DNA from 3 places in the Azotobacter chroococcum genome. Region 3 is predicted to be linked to each of the others. Evidence: predicted binding sites of a transcription regulator. Region 3 holds the regulator's gene; each other region holds the start of a gene.
What was found. The regulator sigma-54, encoded in region 3, starts transcription at its own class of promoters, with help from an activator protein. The targets are predictions, from matches to a motif close to ANTGGCATNNANNTTGCTNT.
Positions count from the first base shown of each region.

Region 1: glnA (glutamate--ammonia ligase) is a predicted target of sigma-54. The motif match lies at 1,711-1,730, and genes of this name have one in related genera.
Region 2: ACG10_RS09015 (CmpA/NrtA family ABC transporter substrate-binding protein) is a predicted target of sigma-54. The motif match lies at 1,808-1,827, and genes of this name have one in related genera.

Region 1 covers NZ_CP011835.1:672,485-675,726, forward strand. Annotated here, with positions in the region: gene ACG10_RS03175 (DUF4124 domain-containing protein) at 1-70, opposite strand, end outside; gene glnA (glutamate--ammonia ligase) at 212-1,615, opposite strand; gene thiI (tRNA uracil 4-sulfurtransferase ThiI) at 1,940-3,242, shown strand, end outside.
Region 2 covers NZ_CP011835.1:1,943,651-1,946,892, forward strand. Annotated here, with positions in the region: gene ACG10_RS09010 (ANTAR domain-containing response regulator) at 1-455, opposite strand, end outside; gene ACG10_RS09015 (CmpA/NrtA family ABC transporter substrate-binding protein) at 437-1,687, opposite strand; gene acnB (bifunctional aconitate hydratase 2/2-methylisocitrate dehydratase) at 1,932-3,242, opposite strand, start outside.
Region 3 covers NZ_CP011835.1:1,126,386-1,129,627, forward strand. Annotated here, with positions in the region: gene ptsN (PTS IIA-like nitrogen regulatory protein PtsN) at 1-110, opposite strand, end outside; gene hpf (ribosome hibernation-promoting factor, HPF/YfiA family) at 123-431, opposite strand; gene ACG10_RS05200 (RNA polymerase factor sigma-54) at 546-2,054, opposite strand; gene lptB (LPS export ABC transporter ATP-binding protein) at 2,186-2,911, opposite strand; gene lptA (lipopolysaccharide transport periplasmic protein LptA) at 2,911-3,242, opposite strand, start outside.

The DNA of each region.
Region 1 (3,242 bases), 450 kb from region 3:
GGTATTTGTAGATCTCTGCGCCGGCTGGAAGGGCCAGCAGCAGAAGCAGGCCGGGCAATGCGCTGCGCATGGGGAGAGCTCTCGCGAAAGTCGTTGGGTGAAGCCTTGCACTGCACCGGTGGGCTGGCAAGTCCGGGGCTGCCGGAGCGTTACCGCGATCACCCAAAAAAAAGACCTCCCGAGGGAGGCCTTTTCGACATTGCCGGCTGGCTTAGACGCTGTAGTACAGGTCGTATTCCAGCGGGTGCACGAAGGTGCGCACCTTGATTTCTTCTTCGCTCTTCAGCTCGATGTAGGCATCGATGAAATCGTCGGAGAAGACGCCGCCCTTGGTCAGGAAGGCGCGGCCCTTGTCCAGCTCTTCCAGGGCTTCCTTCAGGCTGCCGCACACCTGCGGGATTTCCTTGGCCTCTTCCGGCGGCAGGTCATACAGGTTCTTGTCGGCGGCATCGCCGGGGTGGATCTTGTTCTGGATGCCGTCCAGACCGGCCATCAGCAGAGCGGCGAAGGCCAGGTAGGGGTTGGCAGCCGGGTCCGGGAAGCGCGCTTCGATGCGGCGGGCTTTCGGGCTGTTGACGTACGGGATGCGGATGGAGGCGGAACGGTTGCGGGCGGAGTAGGCCAGCATGACCGGGGCTTCGAAGCCCGGGACCAGACGCTTGTAGGAGTTGGTCGACGGGTTGGTGAAGCCGTTCAGCGCCTTGCCGTGCTTGATGATGCCGCCGATGAAGTACAGGGCGGTATCGGACAGGCCGGCATAGCCTTCGCCAGCGAAGGTGTTCTTGCCGTCTTTGGCGATGGAGATGTGCACGTGCATGCCCGAGCCGTTGTCGCCGTACAGCGGCTTCGGCATGAAGGTCACGGTCTTGCCGTAGGCGTCGGCGACGTTGTGCACGCAGTACTTCAGGGTCTGCACTTCGTCGGCCTTGGCCACCAGGGTGTTGAAGCTGACGCCGATCTCGTTCTGGCCGGCGGTAGCCACTTCGTGGTGGTGCACTTCGACCTTCAGGCCCATCTCTTCGAGGGCGTTGCACATGGCGGTGCGGATTTCGTGGTCATGATCGACCGGCGGAACCGGGAAATAGCCGCCCTTGACGCCCGGACGGTGGCCCTTGTTGCCGCTTTCGATGTCGGCGTCGGTGTTCCAGGAGGCCTGCTCGGAGAAGATCTTGAACATGGAGCCGGAGATGTCGGACTTGAACTTCACTTCGTCGAAGATGAAGAACTCGGGCTCCGGACCGAAGAAGGCGGTGTCGCCGATGCCGGTGGACTTCAGGTATTCCTCGGCACGGCGGGCGATGGCGCGCGGGTCGCGGTCGTAGCCCTGCATGGTCGAGGGCTCGATGATGTCGCAGACGATGATCAGGGTCGGCTCTTCGGTGAACGGGTCCAGCACGGCGGTGCTGTCGTCCGGCATCAGGATCATGTCGGAGGCTTCGATGCCTTTCCAGCCGGCGATGGAGGAGCCGTCGAACATCTTGCCGTATTCGAAGAAGTCGTCGTCCACGTCACGCGCCGGCATGGTTACGTGCTGCTGCTTGCCTTTGGTGTCGGTGAAGCGCAGATCAATCCACTTCACGTCATGTTCTTTGATCAGTTGAAGCGACTTCGACATGTTGTCCTCCAGGTGGAGAGGGTCTCGAAAAGGCCCTCGAAAATTCGGGTGAAAACCGGGCGGCGATCATCCGCCAAGGCAAGCCGCGCCACAAGAGAGCAAGTTTCATGCCATTGGTCTGCGTGGGCCGGCAAGCTCTCCGGCAGATCTGCCTCGCCGGTGCCCGATATTCTGGCGGAAAGTTTTGCTCTATTCATGTGCCTGGATCAGTTGTTTTGTTTCATTTTGGTGCGCGTGCGCCGCTCTGCCGATAGGTGATCAAGTCTTGAGCAAGATCCGCTATAATTGCGCCCCCTTTTTGCCTGCCCGGCCCATGCTGCCTCCATGAAACTCATCGTCAAGGTCTTCCCGGAAATCACCATCAAGAGCCCGCCGGTGCGCAAGCGCTTCATTCGCCAGCTGGCGAAGAACATCCGCACCGTGCTGCGCGACCTCGATCCGGAGCTGGCGGTGACGGGCGTGTGGGACAACCTCGAGGTGGAAACCGCGGTCGAGGACCGGCGGACCCTGCGCGAGATGGTCGAGCGGCTGACCTGCACGCCCGGCATCGCCCATTTCCTCGAGGTGCACGAGTACCCCCTGGGCGACTTCGACGACATCCTGGAGAAGTGCAAGCGCCACTACGCCGCGCAGCTGCCCGGGCGGATCTTCGCCGTGCGCTGCAAGCGCGCCGGCAAGCATCCCTTCACCTCGATGGAGGTGGAGCGCTACGTCGGTGGCTGCCTGCGCCAGCAGTGCGGCGCCGCGGGCATCTCGCTCACCGCCCCGGAGGTGGAGGTGCGCATGGAGATCCGCGATCAGCGCCTGTTCGTCGTCCACAGCCAGCACGACAGCATCGGCGGCTATCCGCTGGGCGCCCTGGAGCAGACCCTGGTGCTAATGTCCGGCGGCTTCGACTCCACCGTGGCGGCCTTCCAGATGATGCGCCGCGGGCTGCTCACCCACTTCTGCTTCTTCAACTTGGGCGGGCGCGCCCACGAGCTGGGGGTGATGGAAGTCGCCCACTACCTCTGGCTGAAGTACGGCAGCTCGCAGCGCGTGCTGTTCGTCAGCGTGCCCTTCGAGGAGGTGGTCGGCGAGATCCTCGGCAAGGTCGACAACAGTCAGATGGGCGTGGTGTTGAAGCGCATGATGCTGCGCGCCGCCACGCGCATCGCCGAGCGCCTGAAGATCGACGCGCTGGTCACCGGCGAGGCGATTTCCCAGGTCTCCAGCCAGACCCTGCCGAACCTCTCGGTGATCGATTCGGCCACCGACATGCTGGTGCTGCGCCCGCTGATCGCCAGCCACAAGCAGGACATCATCGACACCGCGATGCGCATCGGCACCGCCGAGTTCGCCAAGCACATGCCCGAATACTGCGGGGTGATCTCGGTGAACCCGACCACCCGCGCCAAGCGCGAACGCATCGAGTACGAGGAGCGCCAGTTCGAGATGGCGATTCTCGAGCGCGCCCTGGAGCGCGCCCGCCTGGTGCCGATCGACCGGGTGATCGACGAGCTCGGCGAGGAGATCCGCGTGGAGGAGGTCGGCGAGGCCCTGGCCGGGCAGATCGTCCTCGACATCCGCCATCCGGATGCGGCCGAGGACGAGCCGCTGGAACTGCCCGGCATCGAGGTGCAGACGC
Region 2 (3,242 bases), 820 kb from region 3:
TTCATCAGCAGGCCCTTGGCCAGCTCGACGCGCTTGCGCTCGGCCAGCTGTGCCTCGCGGGCCTGCAACTGGGCGCGCAGGGCCTGGTCGCTCTCGAAGCGGGCCATGGCCACGTCGAGGATCGGCTGCAGGCGCTGGGTCTGGATGCCTTCGACGATGTAGGCGCTGACCCCGGCCTGGATGGCCTGGCGCATCACCTTCGGATCGTGCTCGTCGGTGAACATGACGATCGGCCGCGGCTGGTCGCGGCTGACCAGCACCACCTGCTCCATCACGTCGCGGCCGGGCGATTCGGTATCGATGAGGATCACGTCGGGGCGCACGGCCTCGACCCGCGCCGGCAGGTCGATGGTCAGGCCGGACTCGTCGATGACCTCGAAGCCGGCCTCGACCAGGGCGCTTCTCAGGCGGCCGACCTTCTTCGCTGTGTCGTTGATCAGGAGGATGCGCAGCATGGGGATGTTCCTTGGTCGTCGGCCGAGGAGGTCGCCTCGTTCAGGGCGTGCAGATCAAAGCTGCGGGCGTAGGCCGCAGGATCGGAGCCGTCCCAGTGCCTGCCATCCAGCAGGGTGGCGCTGCGCATGGGCGAGGCGGGTTGCGGGATGCCGAGAGCGCTGGCGGCGTCGCGGTACAGCGCGAGCTGCTGCACCTGGCTGGCGATGGCGAGGTAATCCGGATCTTCGCGCAACAGCCCCCAGCGGCGGAACTGGGTCATGAACCAGAGGCCGTCGGAGAGATAGGGCAGGTTGACCGCGCCGTCGCCATGAAAGCGCAGGGCATGGCCGTCCCGCCAGGCGTGGCCGTTGCCGTCCTCATAGTTGCCGAGAAAGTGCGGCTCGATCACCTGGCGTGGCGCGGCCACATACGCGTCGGCGCTGATCAACTGCGCGGTACTGATCTTGTTCTCTTCGCTGGCATCGATGAAGCGGCTAGCCTCCAGCACGGCCATGACCAGGGCGCGGGCGGTGTTGGGATACTGCTCGACGAAGGCGCGGGTGCAGCCGAGGACCTTCTCGGGGTGGTCCGGCCAGATCGACTGGCTGGTGGCGACGGTGAAGCCCATGCCTTGGTCGATGGCGTGGGCGCCCCAGGGCTCGCCGGCGCAGAAGCCGTCGATGCGCCCGGCGCGCAGGTGTTCGACCATCTGCGGCGGCGGCACCACCAGGGTGTTCACGTCCCGGAGCGGATGGATGCCCAGGCTGGCGAGCCAGTAGTAGAGCCAGAGGGCATGGGTTCCGGTGGGGAAGGTCTGGGCCAGGGTGAGCTTTGCACTGCTGCGGTGCACATGTTGGGCCAGTGTCTCGCCACTGCACACTCCGGCCTGCTGGAGCGGTGTCGACAGGTTGATGCTCTGACCGTTCTGGTTGAGGCCCATCAGCACCGCCATGTCGGTCGCCGCTGCGCCGCCGATGCCGAGCTGCATGCTGTAGACCAGTCCATACAGCCCCTGGGCGGCGTCCAGTTCGCCGCTGATCAGCTTGTCGCGCAGGCCCGACCAGGACACCTGGCGCTTGAGGTTGAGGCTCAGTCCGTAAGGTTCGGCGAAGCCCTGGGTGGCGGCGACGATCAGCGACGCGGAGTCGGTGAGCGGCATGAAGCCCAGATTGATCGAACTCTTCTCGGGGGCGTCGCTGCCCGCGACCCAGGCCTGGGCATCTGTTCTGGGGGGGGCTTGGTGGTCTGTCATGGTGTCTTCCGGCGCTGAACGAAAAGGCGTCGCCCGGCGGCTGCCTGGGGCAGGGCCGAAAGCGACGCCATTGTCGGTGAGTGGGGTCCCGCCGTTGGGACCGCCGAGGCTGCTGGATACGAAGCAAGCGATATGCCAGGGCCTGGGGCATCGGCCTTTCGACCTGTGGCCACTCTAGCGCAGGACTGCAGAAAAGAAGAAGCCCCGCACGGGGCGGGGCTTCTTCATTCAGCGGGAGTGTCGCTTAGACCTGCAGGACCGGGAGTTCGGCCTTGGCCGCCGCTTCCTTGTACTCGGCGATCTGGTCGAAGGACAGGTAGCGATAGATATCGGCAGCCATGGTGTCGATGTTCTTCGCGTATTCCATGTACTCCTCAACGGTCGGCAGCTTGCCAAGGATCGAGGCGACCGACGCCAGTTCGGCGGAAGCCAGGAACACGTTGGTCGCATCGCCCAGACGGTTCGGGAAGTTACGGGTCGAGGTGGAAACCACGGTCGAACCGGTCTGTACGCGGGCCTGGTTACCCATGCACAGCGAGCAGCCCGGCATTTCCATGCGCGCACCGGCCTTGCCGTAGATGCCGTAGTAGCCTTCCTCGGTCAACTGGTGGGCGTCCATCTTGGTCGGCGGAGCCAGCCACAGACGGGTCGGGATGCCGCCCTTGACCTTGTCGAGCAGCTTGCCGGCAGCGCGGAAGTGACCGATGTTGGTCATGCACGAGCCGATGAACACTTCGTCGATCTTCTGACCGGCAACGGTGGACAGCAGGCGGGCGTCGTCCGGGTCGTTCGGCGCGCAGAGAACCGGCTCCTTCACTTCGGACAGGTCGATCTCGATCACCGCGGCGTATTCGGCGTCCTTGTCGGCTTCCAGCAGCTTCGGATTGGCCAGCCAGGCTTCCATCGCCTGGGCGCGACGCTCCAGGGTTCGGGCATCGCCGTAGCCTTCGCCGATCATCCAGCGCAGCATGGTGATGTTCGAGCGCAGGTATTCGGCGATGGCCGCTTCCGGCAGCTTGATGGCGCAACCGGCAGCGGAACGCTCGGCGGAGGCGTCGGACAGCTCGAAGGCTTGCTCGACGGTCAGGCTGTCCAGACCTTCGATCTCGAGAATGCGGCCGGAGAAGATGTTCTTCTTGCCCTTCTTCTCGACGGTCAGCAGGCCGGCCTGGATCGCGTAGTAGGGGATGGCATGCACCAGGTCACGCAGGGTGATGCCGGGCTGCAGCTTGCCCTTGAAGCGCACCAGAACGGATTCCGGCATGTCCAGCGGCATGACGCCGGTGGCGGCGGCGAAGGCCACCAGGCCGGAGCCGGCCGGGAAGGAGATGCCGATCGGGAAGCGGGTGTGCGAGTCACCACCGGTACCGACGGTATCCGGCAGCAGCATGCGGTTCAGCCAGCTGTGGATGATGCCGTCGCCCGGACGCAGGGACACGCCGCTGCGGTTCATGATGAAGTCCGGCAGGGTGTGGTGGGTCTTGACGTCGATGGGCTTCGGATAGGCGGCGGTGTGGCAGAAGGACTGCATCACCAGGTCGGCGGAGAAGCCCAG
Region 3 (3,242 bases):
ATCTCGCGGGCGACCAGATTGGCGATGTATTCGAGAGCGCGCTTCTTGCTTCCCCCCGGCACGTTCACCAGGGAACGGCCGGGAGTCAGGATGTCTTCGAGTCTGATCATGGGACGGAGGAGTCAGCGGGCCGTAGCGCCCTGCTGGCGTTCGATCTGCTTTTCCTTGTACTTGATCAGTTGACGGTCGAGCTTGTCGACGAGGAGGTCGATGGCCGCATACATGTCCTCATGTTCGGCGTTGGCGACCACTTCGGCACCGGAGACATGCAGGGTCGCTTCGATCTTCTGCTTGAGCTTTTCGACGGACATGATCACCTGCACATTGGTGATGCGATCGAAATGGCGCTCGAGTCGGTTGATTTTCTCCTCAACATAGTCGCGTAGGGCGTCGGTCACATCCAGCTGATGTCCACTGATGTTGACTTGCATACCGCTTTCTCCTTGTTTCTGTTTTGACGCAGGCTGACGGGCCTGTCACCGGTATACGCTGCTTCGACTGCCGCTGATAAGGCTGCTGCCCTTTCAACGGCCGGCTCGATCCTGTTACATGAGTCGCTTGCGTTCGCTGGAAGGCGCAATACTGAGCGATTCCCGGTATTTGGCGACTGTGCGGCGAGCCACCTGTATGCCCTGTTCTTCCAGTAAACCAGCGATCTTGCTGTCGCTCAATGGCTTTTTCGGATTTTCCGCCGCAACCAGCTTCTTGATGATGGCGCGGATCGCCGTGGAGGAGCACTCGCCACCCTCGGCGGTGCTGACGTGGCTGGAGAAGAAATATTTCAGCTCGTAGATGCCGCGTGGGGTGTGCATGTACTTCTGGGTGGTGACCCGCGAAATGGTCGACTCGTGCATGCCGACAGCCTCGGCGATGTCATGCAGTACCAGAGGTTTCATGGCTTCCTCACCATAGTCGAGGAAGCCGCGCTGGTGCTCGACGATCTGCGTGGATACCTTCATCAGCGTCTCGTTGCGGCTCTGCAGGCTCTTGATGAACCAGCGCGCCTCCTGCAGCTGGTTGCGCATGAAGGTGTTGTCGGCGCTGGCATCGGCACGTCTGATGAAGCCGGCGTAGTGGGGGTTGATGCGCAGGCGCGGTACGGCCTCCTGGTTGAGCTCCACCAGCCAGCGATCGTTGTGCTTGCGCACGATGACGTCGGGCACCACGTACTCGGGTTCGCTGGCCTCGATCTGTGAGCCAGGGCGTGGGTTGAGGCTCTGGATCAATTCGATCACCGGACGCAGCTCTTCCTCCTTGAGCTTCATGCGCCTCATCAGCTGGGTGAAGTCGCGGTTGCCGAGCAGGTCGAGGTAATCCTTGGCCAGCCGTTGCGCCTCTTCCAGCCAGGGCGTATCGGTCGGTAGCTGGCGCAGCTGCAGCAGCAGCGATTCGCTGAGGTCGCGGGCGGCGACCCCTGCCGGCTCGAACTGCTGGATGCGGCGCAGCACCATTTCCAGTTCGTCGAGTTCGATACCCAGCTCCGGGTCCAGGGAGGCGAGGATTTCCTCCAGAGAGGCTTCCAGATAGCCGTCGCTGCTGATGCTGTCGATCAGGGTGACGGCGATCAGGCGGTCGGTATCAGACATCGGCGCCAGGTTGAGCTGCCAGAGCAGATGGCTCTGCAGGCTCTCGCCCGTGGAGGTGCGGGTGGTGAAGTCCCACTCGTCGTCGTCGCTGCTCGGCAGGCTGCTGGCGCTGGTCTGGTAGATGTCCTCCCAGGCAGTATCCACCGGCAGCTCGCTGGGAATGCGCTCATGCCAGTCACCATCCTCCAGACTGCCACCTTCTTCGTTGGCGGACGCACGGTCGTAGCTCTCCTGATAGGAGTCAGACGAGGCATTGGTCGCCGACTGGTCGCCATGTTCGGCCAGCGTATCCGGGCTGTCGTAGTCCTCAGCGTCTTCCTGACGTTCCAGCATGGGGTTGGAGTCGAGGGCCTCCTGGATTTCCTGCTGAAGATCCAGGGTCGACAGTTGAAGCAGACGGATGGCTTGTTGCAGCTGCGGGGTCATTGTCAGCTGCTGGCCCATCTTAAGGACTAGCGATGGTTTCATATTGTAGGAAGCACCATATTTGCCGAAGCATTCGCGTCAATCACTACGAGGCGACGATGCGCCTTCCTAAAGCAAATTACATGCCTGATTATAACGGAATTTGATTGGTCTATCCCATCGAATGGGGTGTCTCATAGTCGGAATTCATGGCCGAGATAGACCTCCTGCACCAGTTTGTTGGTGAGGACGGCCTCGGCATTGCCTTCGGCTATCAGTTGCCCATCGTTGACAATGTAGGCGGTTTCGCAGATATCCAGCGTCTCGCGCACGTTGTGGTCGGTGATCAGGACGCCGATGCCCTTGTTTTTCAGGTGATGGATGATCTGCTTGATGTCGTTGACCGAGATCGGGTCGACACCGGCAAAGGGCTCGTCGAGCAGGATGAACTTCGGTGTGGTGGCCAGGGCGCGGGCGATTTCGACCCGGCGCCGTTCGCCGCCCGAGAGGCTCATGCCGAGGCTGTCGCGGATATGGCTGATGTGGAACTCCTGCAGCAGGGCTTCCAGAGCCTGGCGGCGGCCTTCTCCGTCGAGATCCTTGCGGGTTTCGAGGATCGCCATGATGTTGTCGGCTACCGTGAGTTTGCGGAAGATCGAGGCCTCCTGGGGCAGGTAGCCGATGCCGACCCGGGCGCGGCCGTGCATGGGCAGATGGGTGACATCGTCCTGATCGATCAGGATGCGGCCCTGGTCGGCACGCACCAGGCCGACGATCATGTAGAAGCAGGTGGTTTTGCCGGCTCCGTTGGGGCCGAGCAGGCCGACGATCTGGCCGCTTTCGATGGAGAGGCTGACGTCGCGGACGACCTGGCGGCCCTTGTAGCTCTTGGCCAGATGCTGGGCTTTGAGGGTGGCCATTACTGTGTCTGCCCTGGCTGCTGTTTCTTTTTCGGCTGGATGACCATGTCGATCCGCGGTTTCGGGCTGGATATCTTGGTTCCCGTGGCGCGGCCGGCATTGACGATCTGTCGCTGGGTGTCGTAGACGATCTTCTCGCCCTCGAAGGTGTTGCCGTCCTGAATTACCCGGGCTTTATCGATCAGCACGATGCGTTCGTTTTCGGCGAAGTACTGGATGGTCTGGCCGTAGGCTTGGACGATGCTCTTGTCAGGCGCCGGCTTCTGCTCGTAATAGGCGGGATTGCCGACCGAAGTGAAGACCTTGATGTCACCATTGTCATCCTGGGTGA